DNA from 2 places in the Streptomyces sp. NPDC044704 genome. Region 1 is predicted to be linked to the other one. Evidence: riboswitches for the same ligand, from Rfam matches in the RefSeq annotation. Region 1 holds a riboswitch; the other holds the start of a gene.
The links. Region 1 has a riboswitch for S-adenosylmethionine ahead of AC07B0_RS17275 (aminotransferase class V-fold PLP-dependent enzyme). Riboswitches for the same ligand answer to the same signal wherever they lie in the genome.
Positions count from the first base shown of each region.

Region 2: it holds a riboswitch for S-adenosylmethionine, as region 1 does, so the genes downstream of both, thrC (threonine synthase) here and AC07B0_RS17275 (aminotransferase class V-fold PLP-dependent enzyme) in region 1, are expected to answer to the same signal.

Region 1 covers NZ_JBWKGY010000006.1:104,410-111,402, reverse strand. Annotated here, with positions in the region: gene qcrB (cytochrome bc1 complex cytochrome b subunit) at 1-905, shown strand, start outside; gene trpD (anthranilate phosphoribosyltransferase) at 1,071-2,135, shown strand; SAM riboswitch class IV at 2,221-2,337, shown strand; gene AC07B0_RS17275 (aminotransferase class V-fold PLP-dependent enzyme) at 2,555-3,952, shown strand; gene AC07B0_RS17270 (Lrp/AsnC family transcriptional regulator) at 3,979-4,260, opposite strand; gene AC07B0_RS17265 (rhomboid family intramembrane serine protease) at 4,257-4,991, opposite strand; gene AC07B0_RS17260 (hypothetical protein) at 5,104-5,343, shown strand; gene AC07B0_RS17255 (NYN domain-containing protein) at 5,383-6,747, shown strand.
Region 2 covers NZ_JBWKGY010000009.1:107,608-114,600, reverse strand. Annotated here, with positions in the region: gene AC07B0_RS22750 (hypothetical protein) at 1-40, opposite strand, end outside; gene AC07B0_RS22745 (phosphoribosylanthranilate isomerase) at 91-699, opposite strand; gene AC07B0_RS22740 (GNAT family N-acetyltransferase) at 838-1,266, shown strand; gene groL (chaperonin GroEL) at 1,384-3,006, opposite strand; gene AC07B0_RS22730 (cold-shock protein) at 3,346-3,552, opposite strand; gene AC07B0_RS22725 (MoaD/ThiS family protein) at 3,963-4,238, opposite strand; gene thrC (threonine synthase) at 4,273-5,562, opposite strand; SAM riboswitch class I at 5,580-5,737, opposite strand; gene AC07B0_RS22715 (glucosyl-3-phosphoglycerate synthase) at 5,920-6,870, shown strand; gene AC07B0_RS22710 (alpha,alpha-trehalose-phosphate synthase (UDP-forming)) at 6,954-6,993, shown strand, end outside.

The DNA.
Region 1 (6,993 bases):
AGTTCGCGGGTCCCGGCAAGACGAACAACAACGTCGTCGGCATGCCGCTGCTGCCGGTCTACATGGCCAAGGCCGGAGGCTTCTTCTTCCTGGTCTTCGGTGTCATCTCGGCCGTCGCCGCGATCGCCTCGATCAACCCGATCTGGGCCCTCGGCCCGTACCGCCCGGACCACGTGTCCACCGGTGCGCAGCCCGACTGGTACATGGGTATGCCGGAAGGCCTGATCCGAGCCATGCCGGGCTGGGAGATCAACCTGTGGGGCCACACGCTCGTCCTGGGCGTGTTCATCCCGCTGGTGCTCTTCCCGCTGGTGCTGGGCGCCATCGCCGTCTGGCCGTTCATCGAGTCCTGGGTCACCGGGGACAAGCGCGAGCACCACATCCTGGACCGCCCGCGCAACGTCCCGACCCGTACGGCCTTCGGTGTCGCCTGGATCGCGGAGTACATCGTGCTCCTCATCGGCGGCGGCAACGACATGTTCGCCCAGTACTTCCACCTGTCGATCAACTCGATCACCTGGTTCGTCCGGATCGGCTTCTTCGTCGTCCCGGTGCTCGCGTTCATCGCCACCAAGCGGATCTGCCTCGGCCTCCAGCGCCGGGACCGGGACAAGGTGCTGCACGGTCGCGAGACCGGCATCATCAAGCGCCTGCCGCACGGTGAGTTCGTCGAGATCCACGAGCCGCTCTCGCAGGGCAAGCTGCACACGCTCACCTCGTACACCACCTACGAGCCGATCGAGATCGGCCCGACGGTCGACGAGAACGGCGTCGAGCGCAAGGTGAAGGCCACCGAGAAGCTGCGCGCGAAGCTCAGCAAGGGCTTCTACGCCGAGGGCAACCAGATTCCGAAGCCCACGGTCGAGGAGTACAAGGAGATCCAGAGCGGCCACGGCCACCACTGATCTCCGGCATGACCGCTTGAGGGATTGATTTCGGTCAATCCTGGTGTCGCCACGGCGAGAGCCCCGTCCAGTGTCTGGACGGGGCTCTTTGCCGTCTCCGGGGCTGGATAGGCTGGTCTCCTTCCCATTCCCCCGTGGTATCCCGATGAGCAGCAGGAGCGGACCATGAACGTTGTGACCCCGGCAGGCGGCGACAGCGTGGCGGCCCGTGGCTGGCCGGGCGTCCTCGACGCCCTGCTGACCGGCCGGAACCTCGGTGCGGACGACACCGCCTGGGCGATGGAACGGATCATGCGGGGCGAGGCCACCGACGCGCAGATCGCCGGCTTCGTGGTCGCGCTGCGGGCCAAGGGGGAGACCGTCGCGGAGATCAACGGCATGGTGCGCGCCATGTACGAACACGCCAACCTGATCGAGGTGGCGGGCCGGACGGTGGACATCGTCGGCACCGGCGGCGACGGCGCCAAGACGGTCAACATCTCGACCATGTCGGCGATCGTGGTGGCCGGCACGGGCGCGAAGGTCGTCAAGCACGGCAACCGGGCGGCGTCCTCCGCGAGCGGTTCCTCCGACGTGCTGGAGAAGCTCGGCGTCAACCTCGACCTCACCCCCGCCCGGGTGGTGGAGGTCGTCGAGGAGGCCGGGATCACCCTCTGCTTCGCGGTGAAGTTCCACCCGGCGCTGCGGCACGTGGCGGCCGCCCGCAAGGAGCTGGGCATCCGGACGACCTTCAACTTCCTCGGTCCCCTGACCAACCCGGCCAAGGTGCGGGCCCAGGCGACGGGCGTGGCCGATCCGCGGGTGGCCCCCATCATGGCGGGGGTGCTGGCCGAGCGGGGCTCGTCCGCGCTGGTGTTCCGCGGCGACGACGGCCTCGACGAGCTGACCACCACGGCCACCTCGCGCGTGTGGTGGGTCCGGGACGGTTCGGTGACCGAGTCGACGTTCGACCCGCGCGACATCGGGATCCCGCTCGTCGACGTGTCGCAGCTGCGGGGCGAGGACGCCTCGTACAACGCCGATGTGGCCCGCCGGCTGCTGGCGGGCGAGAGCGGCCCCGTCCGTGACGCCGTACTGCTGAACTCGGCCGCCGCCCTGGTCGCGCTGGACCCGGGGACGGGCTCCCTGGAGGAGCAGCTCGCGGCCGGCGTGACCCGGGCGGCCGAGTCCATCGACTCGGGTGCGGCGCGGGCCGCCCTGGACCGCTGGGTGGCCGCCAGCAACGCCTGAGCCCCACCCGTTTCGGCCAAGACCCCGGTCCGCATCGTGGACCGGGGTCTTGCGCACGGGAGATCGTGTGGCAGGATTCTGCCCAGGTCACGAGTGACAGCGTTTAGGCCCCGGCTTGCTGTCCGGCAACCCTCCTTCCGTGGCGGGGTGCCCCGGGTGATGACCAGGCCGTAGGCAGCGAGGTCTACGGCAAGCGCGGATCCCTCGACACCAGGGGTCCTGGTCTCTCGAGGAGCGTTTTCCGTGAGCAAGCGAATGCGATAGGGCGACTCCGCCCCCACTTCACCCCTCGGACCGGGTCCGCTTCCGTGCGCCCCGCGTCACTCCGAGGGCTTTCCCGTACCCCGGACGGCCGCAGAGCCGTACCCGCGTACGGGCACACCGAAGCCATTCAGCCCTGCCTGCCGGGAGATACCGCCATGTCCGCATCCCTGAACACCGCCGCCGCCACCGCCGCCACCGACGCCGCCACCGCCGGGGGCCCCGCCTGTGCCGAGCCGCTGGCCGTGCTCGGCCGGGACGTCACCGTCCCGCTCGTGACCGGCGGTGAGGTCACCTACGCCGCCCTGGACTACGCGGCCAGCGCCCCCGCGCTCCAGCGGGTCTGGGACGACGTGGCCGCGTACGCCCCGTACTACGGCAGCGTCCACCGCGGCGCCGGCTACCTCTCGCAGCTGTCCACGGACCTCTTCGAGCAGAGCCGGGTCACGGTCGCCGAGTTCCTCGACTGCCGGCCCTCGGACCAGGTGGTCTTCACCCGGTCCACCACCGACTCCCTCAACCTGCTCGCCGCGGTCCTCCCGGCCGGCTGCCAGGTCTTCGTCTTCGAGACCGAGCACCACGCCTCGCTGCTGCCCTGGACGGACGCGCGGGTCACCTACCTCAACGCCCCCCGCACCCCCGGCGAGGCCGTCGCCACCCTGGAGCGGGCCCTGGCCGACCGCGACCCGTACGGCCCCGCGCTGGTCTGCGTCACCGGCGCGTCCAACGTCACCGGTGAGCTGTGGCCCGTGAAGGAGCTCGCCGCCGCCGCGCACGCCCACGGTGCGCGGATCGTCCTCGACGCCGCCCAGCTGGCCCCGCACCACCCCGTCTCCGTCCGCGACCTGGACGTGGACTGGGTCGCCTTCTCCGGCCACAAGCTCTACGCCCCCTTCGGCTCGGGCGTGCTCGCCGGCCGCGCGGACTGGCTCCAGGAGGCCGACCCGTACCTGGCCGGCGGAGGCGCCTCCCGCAAGGTGGCCCGCCGCGAGGACGGCGGCGTCGACGTCGAGTGGCACACCACCGCCGCCCGCCACGAGGCCGGCTCCCCGAACGTCATCGGCGTCTACTCCATCGCCTCCGCCTGCAAGGCCCTCACCGAGGCGGGCTTCGACGGCCTTGTCGCCCGGGAGCGCCACCTCATCGCCACGGTCCGCGAGGGCCTGGCCGAGGTCCCGGCGGTCCGCGTCCTGTCCCTCTTCGGGGACGACGCCCCGCGCGTCGGCGTCATCTCGTTCGTGGTCGACGGCTGGAACAGTTCGCACTTCGCGGCCGCCCTGTCCGCCGAGTACGGCATCGGGGTGCGCGACGGACTCTTCTGCGCCCACCCGCTGGTGCGCACGCTGCTGGGCAGCGAGCCGCAGGAGCCGGGGGAGTGCGGTGCCCCCGAGGCGGCGCCGGGGGAGCGTTCGCTGAACGCCATCCGCGTCAGCTTCGGCGCCGGCACCCCCGACGAGCACGTGGAGCGCTTCGTCCGCGCGGTGCGGGAACTCGTCGCGGACGGCGCCAAGTGGCAGTACCGCACCGAAGAGGGCCGCTGCGTCCCGGCCGTCTGACGGCCGGCACCAGCGGCCGGCGGGCGCTACGCGTCGAGGCCGATCGCGAACGCCGCTTCCAGGTCGTGCTGGGAGTAGGTGCGGAACGCGACGTGCGTGTCCGTCGCCTCGACGCCCGGGATCTTGCTGATGCGGCCCGGGATGATGTCCGCGAGGTTCTCGTGGCGGGCCACGCGGACCAGCGCGATCAGGTCGTACGTTCCCGTGACGGAGTAGACCTCGCTGACGCTGTCCAGCTGCGCGATGGACTCGGCGATCTCGGGGATGCGGTCCACGCTGGTCTTGATGAGCACGATCGCGGTGATCACGGTTGGCTGTCTCCCTCGCCGGCAGTCACTGGTCGCCTCACTCTAGTCGTACGCCGATAACGGGCCCACGCGTAGAGGAAGCCGAGCGAGAAGCCCACCACGTGGGCCAGGTAGGCGACTCCGGGGCCGCTCCCCGCGCGGTGCGCCGCCAGCCACTGGAGCCCGAACCAGAAGAGCAGCACGATCCACGCGGGGAAGCGCAGCGGCAGGAACAGCAGGAACGGGAACAGGCTCGTCACCCGGGCCTGCGGGAACAGGCACAGGAAGGCGCCCAGGACCGCCGAGATCGCGCCGGACGCCCCGACCAGGGTCTGGTCCGAGGACGCGTTGGCCGCCGCGTACGCGGCCAGGGCGAGGTATCCCGTGCAGACGTAGAAGACGAGGAAGGGCGCGCGGCCCATCCGCTCCTCCGTCATCGCCCCGAACACGTAGAGGAACAGCATGTTCCCCAGCAGGTGCAGCCAGCTGCCGTGGACGAAGAGCGCCGTCAGCGGGGTGAACAGGGGCCGTCCCGCCCCGGAGAAGAGCTCGTCCGGGACCACGCCCCAGTGCCGGAAGTACGCCGTCCCCGTCACCAGCAGCCGCTCGCCCGTCCCGTAGGACGGGTTCAGGCCCGAGGCGGGGCTGAGGACGAACGCCACGCAGCAGCCGGCGATCAGCGCGTACGTGACCACCGGGCCCCGGGCGGCCTCGCGGACGGTCCGCCACCTTACGATCATGCGACAGAGCATGACGCAGGTGAGCCCCCCTGAGGGTGGTGCCAGGCCGTAGGGTTACGTGCTGCGGTCCGCGGACCGCAGCACGGGCTTTAATTGAATGAGCTACGAAGGAGAGAGCGGCCTGATGACGGTTCCCCTGCCGACCGACACCACCCGGTGGCGCTGCACCCTGTGCGGCAACCTCACGCGGTTCGACGTCACCCGTTCGTCGAAGGTCGTGGAGTACGTCCACCTGGACCTCGCCGGGGAGCCCAAGGTCGAGGAGCGCGAGGTGGTCAGTGAGACCATCGAGTCGGTCCGCTGCCGCTGGTGCAACGCGGTGGACCAGATCGAACTCGTGGACAGGCCGGGCGCCGACTCCTGACGGAGCCGGGCCCACAGTAGATCACGGTAGGGGTGACGGATTGTGGAGCCAGCAAGCGGCGCTGAGCCGGCCGACGAGGCCGGCGACGCCGCCGAGGCGCTCGACCGCCCGCTGCCGGAAGGCGTGCGGCGCCGGGTCGTCGCGCTCGTCTCGGACGCCTTCGGCGGACTGACGGTCGCGGACCTCCCGGCGCAGCTGCGCCAGTACGCCCGGTTCACCCCGACCCGGCGCGCCAAGTTCGCGGGCAACGCCATGGCCGCGGCCGTGGAGACGGACGGCGTGTTCCGCAGCAGGGTCGCGGAGAAGCTGCGCGAGGCGCAGCCGGAGCTGGCCGGGGCGCTGGAGTCGGGGGCGCCGCCCGCCGCGGCCGACCCGCTGGACGTGGCGGCCGCCGCGTACGTGCTGCGGCCGGCCGGCTGGGTCAAGCTGGTCGCGTCCGCGGGCGAGGAGGCGCAGCGCGCCGACGCCGAGCGGGTGGGCGACGAGACCCGGCGCGAGCTGGAGCGGCTGCGCGAGGAGCTGGCGCAGGTACGGGAACTGCAGCGGGCGGGCGGCGAGCAGGTGCGCGCCGAGCTCGAAGCGGCCCGCAAGGAAGCGGAATCGCTTCAGCGCAAACTGCGCAGCGCCCTGAGCGACGTCAAGCGGGGCGAGGCCGCCCTGCGCAAGGTGGGCGCCGAGATCGACGGGATCCGCGGGGAGGCCGCCGCGCAGGTGGCGGCCGCCGAGAGCGAGTCCCGGCGGCTCAAGTCCCGCCTCGCGGAGGTGGAGTCGGCGCTGGAGACCTCGCGCCGGGCCACCCGTGAGGGGCGCAGCATCGAGGACATGCGGCTGCGGCTGCTGCTGGACACCGTCCTGGACGCGGCGGCCGGGCTGCGGCGCGAGCTGGCGCTGCCGCCCGTGAACACCCGCCCGGCGGACACCGTGGACGCGGTGGAGCCGGGCCGGATGACGCCGAAGGACATCGCGGCGCGGGCCCTGTCGGAGACCGATCCGGCGCTGCTGGACCAGCTGTTGGCGCTGCCCCAGGCCCATCTGGTGGTCGACGGCTACAACGTGACCAAGACCGGCTATCCGACGATGCCGCTGGAGAAGCAGCGGCTGCGGCTGCTGGGCGGGCTGTCGATGCTGGCCGCGCAGACCGGCGCCGAGATGACCTGCGTCTTCGACGGGGCGGAGCTCGCGGCGCCGGTGCTGCTCGCGCCGCCGCGCGGGGTGCGGGTGCTGTTCTCCAAGGCCGGGGTGACGGCGGACGAGCTGATCCGCCAGCTGGTACGGGCCGAGCCGCCGGGCCGCCCGGTGGTCGTGGTCTCCACCGACCGGGAGGTGGCGGACGGGGTCGCGAAGGCGGGAGCCCGGCCGGTGACGTCCGCATTGCTGCTGAAGCGGCTTTCGCGCGTTTCGTAACCACTGCCCCCGATGCCGGAATTAACGGGGCGCTAGGGGGACGCACCGTCAGTCCCCCGGCACGCTGCGTGGGCCGTAGGTAAAGATGCGGGCAGGGCAAGGGGTTTTTCCGTGCAGACGTTTGAAGTGATCACCGGCGTGTCACTAGGGTCTGCTCACACCTTCGTGCGATAGGTCACCCATTCGGGGTGTCGGCGGAGGTGCCCGCCGGGCGTGCGTTCCCCCTCGGCGGTCCGAGGAAGGAGC
Region 2 (6,993 bases), on a different contig from region 1:
GCCGCTCCCACCACTCGGTCCGCGCCGTTTTCCCCATCATGCGAAGCCCCCGTGTCCGCGCGGCCCTCACCACGGGGCCCCCGCGCGACCCTAACCCCGGGCGGACTCGACGAACGCGCGAATAAGAGCGGGGGACTTGACCCCGCGCTCGCTCTCGACGCCGCTGGAGACGTCCACGCCCCAGGCGCCCGTCGCCGCGAGCGCCTCGCGGACGTTGCCCGGGGTCAGCCCGCCGGCCAGCAGCCACCGGCCCACGGGCGCGGAGAACTCCGCCGACCCCCAGTTCCACGGCTTGCCCGAGCCCGGGTCCGGGGCGTCGAGCAGCAGCAGGTCCTCCCCGAGCTCCCCGCAGCGCTCCACGTGCTCGGCGGTGGCCCGGAGCAGCGTCCGGCCGGGCGCGCGGAGTTCCTCGTAGTACTCGGGCCCCTCGTCCCCGTGGAGCTGTACGGCGCGCACCCCGCTCTCCTCGGTGAGCCGGCGCACCTCCCCGACCGGCTGCCGCCGGAACACCCCGACGGTGAGCACCCTGTCCGGCACGCCCGCCACGAGGGCCCGCGCCGTGGCGGCGTCCACCGTGCGGGGGCTGCCCGGGGCGAAGACGAAGCCGACGGCGTCGGCCCCGGCGGCCACGGCCACCTCCACGTCGTGGGCGGTCTTCAGGCCACAGATCTTGACGAAGGGAGTGCTGCGTTCGCTCATACCCCGATCCAACCAAACCCGGCCCCCCACCGCCGCCCCGTCCCAAGCGCCGGGCACACCACCCCCGCACCCCACCGGCCGGGGACGAGGCCGCAAAACCGCTCGGTCCGGGGCCCGGGCGGACCTCAGAATGGCCCCATGGACGACAACGGGGTGGACATCACCACAGGCGGAGCGGACTCCGCGCTCGACGCGCGGCTGAGCAAGGAACTGGACGCCTTCAACCTGGCGGCCACGGCGGGACACGAGCAGGCGGAGTTCACCGTACGGATCACGGACGCGGACGGCGCGCTCGTCGCGGGGCTGTCCGGCTGGAGCTGGGGCGACCGGGCGGGCATCGGCATGACGTGGGTCCGCGCGGACAGCCGGGGCGGCGGCTGGGGCGCGAAGCTGCTGGCCGCGGCCGAGGAGGAGGCCCGCCGCCGGGGCTGCGTGAGCGTCCTGGTCTCCTCGTTCACCTTCCAGGCCCCGGCCTTCTACGCCCGCCACGGCTACGAGGAGACCGCCCGCGTCCCGGGCTTCCCGGCCGGCCACGAGGACGTCTGGTTCCTCAAGCGCCTGGCCTGACCCCGTCGAGCGCCTGGCCCGACCCCGTCCGCCCGCCGCCCGGCGGAAACGCCCGAGGGCGGCACCCCCCGTGGGGTGCCGCCCTCGTTCGAGAACAGCCGATCAGCCAGGGGCCGATCAGAAGTCCATGTCACCGCCCGGCATGCCGCCGCCCGCGGGGGCACCGGCCTTCTCGGGCTTGTCGGCGATGACGGCCTCGGTGGTGAGGAAGAGGGCCGCGATCGACGCCGCGTTCTGCAGCGCGGAACGGGTGACCTTCGCCGGGTCGATGATGCCCTCGGCGATCATGTCGACGTACTCGCCGGTCGCGGCGTTCAGGCCCCAGCCGATCTGCAGGTTGCGGACCTTCTCCACGACGACGCCACCCTCGAGACCACCGTTGACGGCGATCTGCTTGAGCGGGGCCTCCAGCGCGAGCTTCACGGCGTTGGCGCCGGTCGCCTCGTCACCGGTGAGCTCCAGCTTCTCGAAGACCGAGGAGGCCTGGAGCAGGGCCACGCCACCACCGGCGACGATGCCCTCTTCGACGGCCGCCTTCGCGTTGCGAACGGCGTCCTCGATGCGGTGCTTGCGCTCCTTGAGCTCGACCTCGGTCGCGGCACCGGCCTTGATGACCGCGACGCCGCCGGCGAGCTTCGCCAGGCGCTCCTGCAGCTTCTCGCGGTCGTAGTCCGAGTCGGAGTTCTCGATCTCGGCGCGGATCTGGTTCACGCGACCGGCGACCTGGTCGCTGTCACCGGCACCGTCGACGATGGTGGTCTCGTCCTTGGTGATGACGACCTTGCGGGCGCGGCCGAGCAGGTCGAGACCGGCGTTCTCCAGCTTGAGGCCGACCTCCTCGGAGATGACCGTGCCGCCCGTGAGGATGGCGATGTCACCGAGCATGGCCTTGCGGCGGTCGCCGAAGCCCGGGGCCTTGACGGCGACGGACTTGAAGGTGCCGCGGATCTTGTTGACGACCAGGGTCGACAGGGCCTCGCCCTCGACGTCCTCGGCGATGATCAGCAGCGGCTTGCCGGACTGCATGACCTTCTCCAGGAGCGGCAGCAGGTCCTTGACCGAGCCGATCTTGGAGTTGACGATCAGGATGTACGGGTCGTCGAGGGACGACTCCATGCGCTCCATGTCGGTGGCGAAGTACGCCGAGATGTAGCCCTTGTCGAAGCGCATGCCCTCGGTGAGCTCAAGCTCCAGACCGAAGGTCTGCGACTCCTCGACGGTGATGACGCCTTCCTTGCCGACCTTGTCCATCGCCTCGGCGATGAGCTCGCCGATCTGGGTGTCGGCGGCGGAGATGGAGGCCGTGGAGGCGATCTGCTCCTTGGTCTCGACGTCCTTGGCCTGCGACAGCAGGGCGGCGGAGACGGCCTCGACGGCCTTCTCGATGCCACGCTTGAGGGCCATCGGGTTGGCGCCGGCGGCTACGTTGCGCAGGCCCTCGCGGACGAGCGCCTGGGCCAGCACGGTGGCGGTGGTCGTACCGTCGCCGGCGACGTCGTCCGTCTTCTTGGCGACTTCCTTGACCAGCTCGGCGCCGATCTTCTCGTACGGGTCCTCGAGCTCGATCTCCTTGGCGATGGAGACACCGTCGTTGGTGATCGTGGGGGCGCCCCACTTCTTCTCAAGGACGACGTTGCGACCCTTGGGGCCAAGGGTGACCTTGACGGCGTCGGCGAGCTGGTTCATCCCACGCTCGAGACCGCGCCGGGCCTCCTCGTTGAACGCAATGATCTTGGCCATCTGAAGTGGTCCTCCCGGACAGGGGTGGATTGCTCCGGACCGCGCCCGCGCCCGCGACGGACGGCCTGCGGACCCGGCGGTTCCTTCCCGCCGGACCCTGCGGGCCTCACCGGCCCGGTCCTCGTCTTAGTAGCACTCTCACCTGGAGAGTGCTAACGCCAATGATTAGCACTCGACCCCCGCGAGTGCAAGCGGCTTCGAGCAACGCCCCGCCGACTTCGCGCCAGGGGCCGGGCGGCACAAGGGTCCCGGGGGCCCCACGCAGGAGGGGCCCACATCCCGTGTCCGGGATGTGGGCCCCTCCTGCGTGAGTGCGTCGGTGGTCGATCGCGCTTGGACTCAGCCGGCCGCGAGCTTGACCATGTCCGCCTGCGGGCCCTTCTGGCCCTGCGAGATCTCGAACTCGACCCGCTGACCCTCTTCAAGGGTGCGGTACCCGTCCATCTGGATGGCGCTGTAGTGGACGAACACATCCGCGCCACCGTCGACCGCGATGAAGCCGTAGCCCTTCTCCGCGTTGAACCACTTGACGGTGCCCTGAGCCATGCCTAACTCCCCTATTACTGGCCCTTGCGCAGATCCGCACTTCGCGGACCCGGGTCAGAACTTGCGCCGGAACGCCTCGACCGGGGCTGAATGTATCCGCACCGCTGCTGTCTGCAACAGGTCAATCCGACGAGAATTCTGGACACGCGGAAACATTGAAATAGAGTGAAAATTTGGCATATTCCAGGGCAACTCGGGCCTGACAATCCACGCCAAAGCCCCAAAGCGCGCGCACATGTTGACTCAATGTCAACCCTCTCGCGACCCGCTCATATGCGGCGGGCAAGACCAGCGGAGGGGACTTCCCCAACTCTACCGCGACCAATCAAGCAGAATTGCCCCCTCCGCTTATTGGCGGAGGGGGCAATTCGGAAAAGCGGTCACCCGGGAAGGGTGCGGTCCGGCGGGGATCAGCCCCCGGCGACGGCCGGAATGATCGAGACGCCGGCACCGTCGGGCGTCGCCGTCTGCAGGCCGCCCTCGAAGCGCACGTCGTCGTCGTTGACGTAGACGTTCACGAAGCGGCGCAGCTTGCCCTGGTCGTCCAGGACGCGCGCGGCGATGCCCGGGTGGTTCTTCTCCAGGGAGTCGATGACCTCGGCCAGGGTCGTGCCCTCGGCCGGGACCTCGGCCACGCCGCCGGTGTAGGTGCGCAGGATGGTGGGGATGCGGACGTTGACGCTCATGGCGCTACCGCCTTTCCGGGTGTCGTGGTGGAGGTCAGGCGAGGTTGGCGGCGCGGAAGGCGTCCAGGCTCGGGCGGATCGTGGCGGTCTGGCCGCTGTCGGCGGCCACCGCCTCCAGGGTCTTGAGGCCGTCGCCGGTGTTCAGGACCACGGTGGTCAGCGCCGGGTCCAGCTGCCCGTTCTCGATCAGCTTCTTCGTGACGCCGACGGTCACGCCGCCCGCGGTCTCGGCGAAGATGCCCTCGGTCTGGGCGAGGAGCTTGATGGCCTCGACGACCTGCTCGTCGTTGACGTCCTCGACGTAGCCGCCGGTGCGCCGGGCGATGTCCAGGACGTACGGGCCGTCCGCCGGGTTGCCGATCGCCAGGGACTTGGCGATGGTGTTCGGCTTCTGCGGGCGGACCACCTCGTGCCCGGCCTTGAAGGCGGTGGACACCGGGGAGCAGCCCTCGGCCTGGGCGCCGAAGATCTTGTACGGCTTGTCCTCGACGAGACCGAGCTTGATCAGCTCCTGGAGACCCTTGTCGATCTTCGTCAGCTGGGAGCCGGACGCGATCGGGATGACGATCTGGTCGGGCAGCCGCCAGCCGAGCTGCTCGCAGATCTCGTAGGCGAGGGTCTTGGAGCCCTCTCCGTAGTACGGGCGCAGGTTGACGTTGACGAAGCCCCAGCCCTCGCCCAGCGGGTCGCCGATGAGCTCGGAGCAGAACCGGTTGACGTCGTCGTAGTTGCCCTCGATGCCGACCAGGTCGCCACCGTAGACACCGGCCATGACGACCTTGCCCTGCTCCAGGTCGTGCGGGATGAACACGCAGGAGCGGAAGCCGGCGCGGGCGGCCGCGGCGCCGACGGCGCCGGCCAGGTTGCCCGTGGAGGAGCAGGACAGGGTGGTGAAGCCGAAGGCGCGGGCGGCCTCGACGGCGATGGCCACGACACGGTCCTTGAAGGAGTGCGTCGGGTTGCCGGAGTCGTCCTTGACGTACAGCTTGCCGGTGACGCCGAGCTCCTTGGCCAGGTTCGCGGCGTCGACGAGCTTGGTGAAGCCCGGGTTCAGGCTGGGCTTGGAGGCCACGTCCGCCGGGACGGGCAGCAGCGGGGCGTAGCGCCAGATGTTGTCGGGGCCGGCCTCGATCGCGGCGCGCAGGGCCTCGGGGTTCCCGAGGGGCAGCTCGTAGGCGACTTCCAGCGGTCCGAAACACTCGGCGCAGGCGAAAATGGGACCGAGCTCGAAGCGGGTACCGCACTCGCGGCAGGAAAGGCCGGTGGCGGGTCCGAGATCCACGGAATCCAGGTCGGCAGAGGTGGCGACGGTCTGTGCAGCCATGATGGCGAGGCCCTTTCTCCTCATCTTCCCCATGGCGCACTTCGCCATGAGACGGAATTGGCACCTTCCCTAGCCGGGGACCCCGCGGGAGTGCGTCTCAGACGCATCGCGAGAACCGACTGGAGGGTTGCCGGGGCTTCAACGGGCCGTATCCCTCTGCCCCTCTGGATGAGCGGTATGGCACCGGGCGGCGCGCAGGGCGCGTCCGGGCGTTTGTACGCGGGACCCCCGGCATGCGGTGGTCCTTCGCGTTGTTCAAGACTGTAACCGAAGGTCCGGGTGGTTGAGACAGCCGTCCGAACCGCGAGATGGATCACTTTTCGGTCCAAACCACCGATGAAGCAGGGAGTCCCGAGAGTGCTGGAAGAGGTGGAGCGCTGGCTGGCCGCCCGCTCCTGGTCCGCAGCCGACCGACCGCTCGACCAGCTGCTCGACCGGAAACGGGCGGCGGGCACGACGGTCAGCGTGGTGCTGCCCGCCCTCGACGAGGAGGCCACCGTCGGACGGATCGTCGAGGTGATCCGGCGCGACCTGATCGAAGGCCCGCCGATCCCCCTCGTCGACGAGCTCGTGGTGATCGATTCCGGCTCGACCGACCGTACGGCGAAGGTCGCGGCCGAGGCCGGCGCCCGGGTGGTGCACCGCGACGACATCCTGCCGCGGCTGCCCGCGCTGCCCGGCAAGGGCGAGGTGCTGTGGCGCTCGCTGCTCGCCACGAGCGGCGAGGTCGTCTGCTTCGTGGACGCCGACCTGCGGGACTTCTCGGCGGCGTTCGTGTCCGGGATCGTGGGCCCGCTGCTCACCGATCCGCAGGTCCAGTTCGTCAAGGCGATGTACGACCGCCCGCTGGGGGACGCCCCCGGCCAGGGCGGCCGGGTCACCGAGCTGGTCGCGCGGCCCCTCCTCAACCTGCACTGGCCGCAGCTGGCCGGCTTCGTGCAGCCGCTGGGCGGCGAGTACGCCGTACGGCGCTCCCTGCTGGAGCGGCTGCCGTTCCCCGTCGGGTACGGGGTGGAGCTGGGGCTGCTCGTGGACGCGCTGCACACGGTCGGGCTGGACGCGCTGGCCCAGGTCGACGTCGGGGTCCGGCTGCACCGGCACCAGGACGGGCAGGCGCTGGGCCGGATGGCCGCCGCGATCTACCGCACGGCGCAGCTGCGGCTCTCGCGCGGGCACCTCGTGCGGCCGGAGCTGACGCAGTTCGAGCGGGGGCCGGACGGGTTCGTTCCGCGCACCTATCCGGTGGACACCGAAGAGCGGCCGCCGATGGTGGAGATCAAGGAGTACGCGGGGCGCCGCGTGGCCTGACCGGGGGTCCGGGCCGGGAGTGATCCTCGCCGCGCTCGGCGTACACGCGTTTGACCGGGGGCGGGCCTGGCTAGGTTGGCCGCATGGCTTCTCAGGCTTCTCAGGTACTCGTCGCCGCGAACC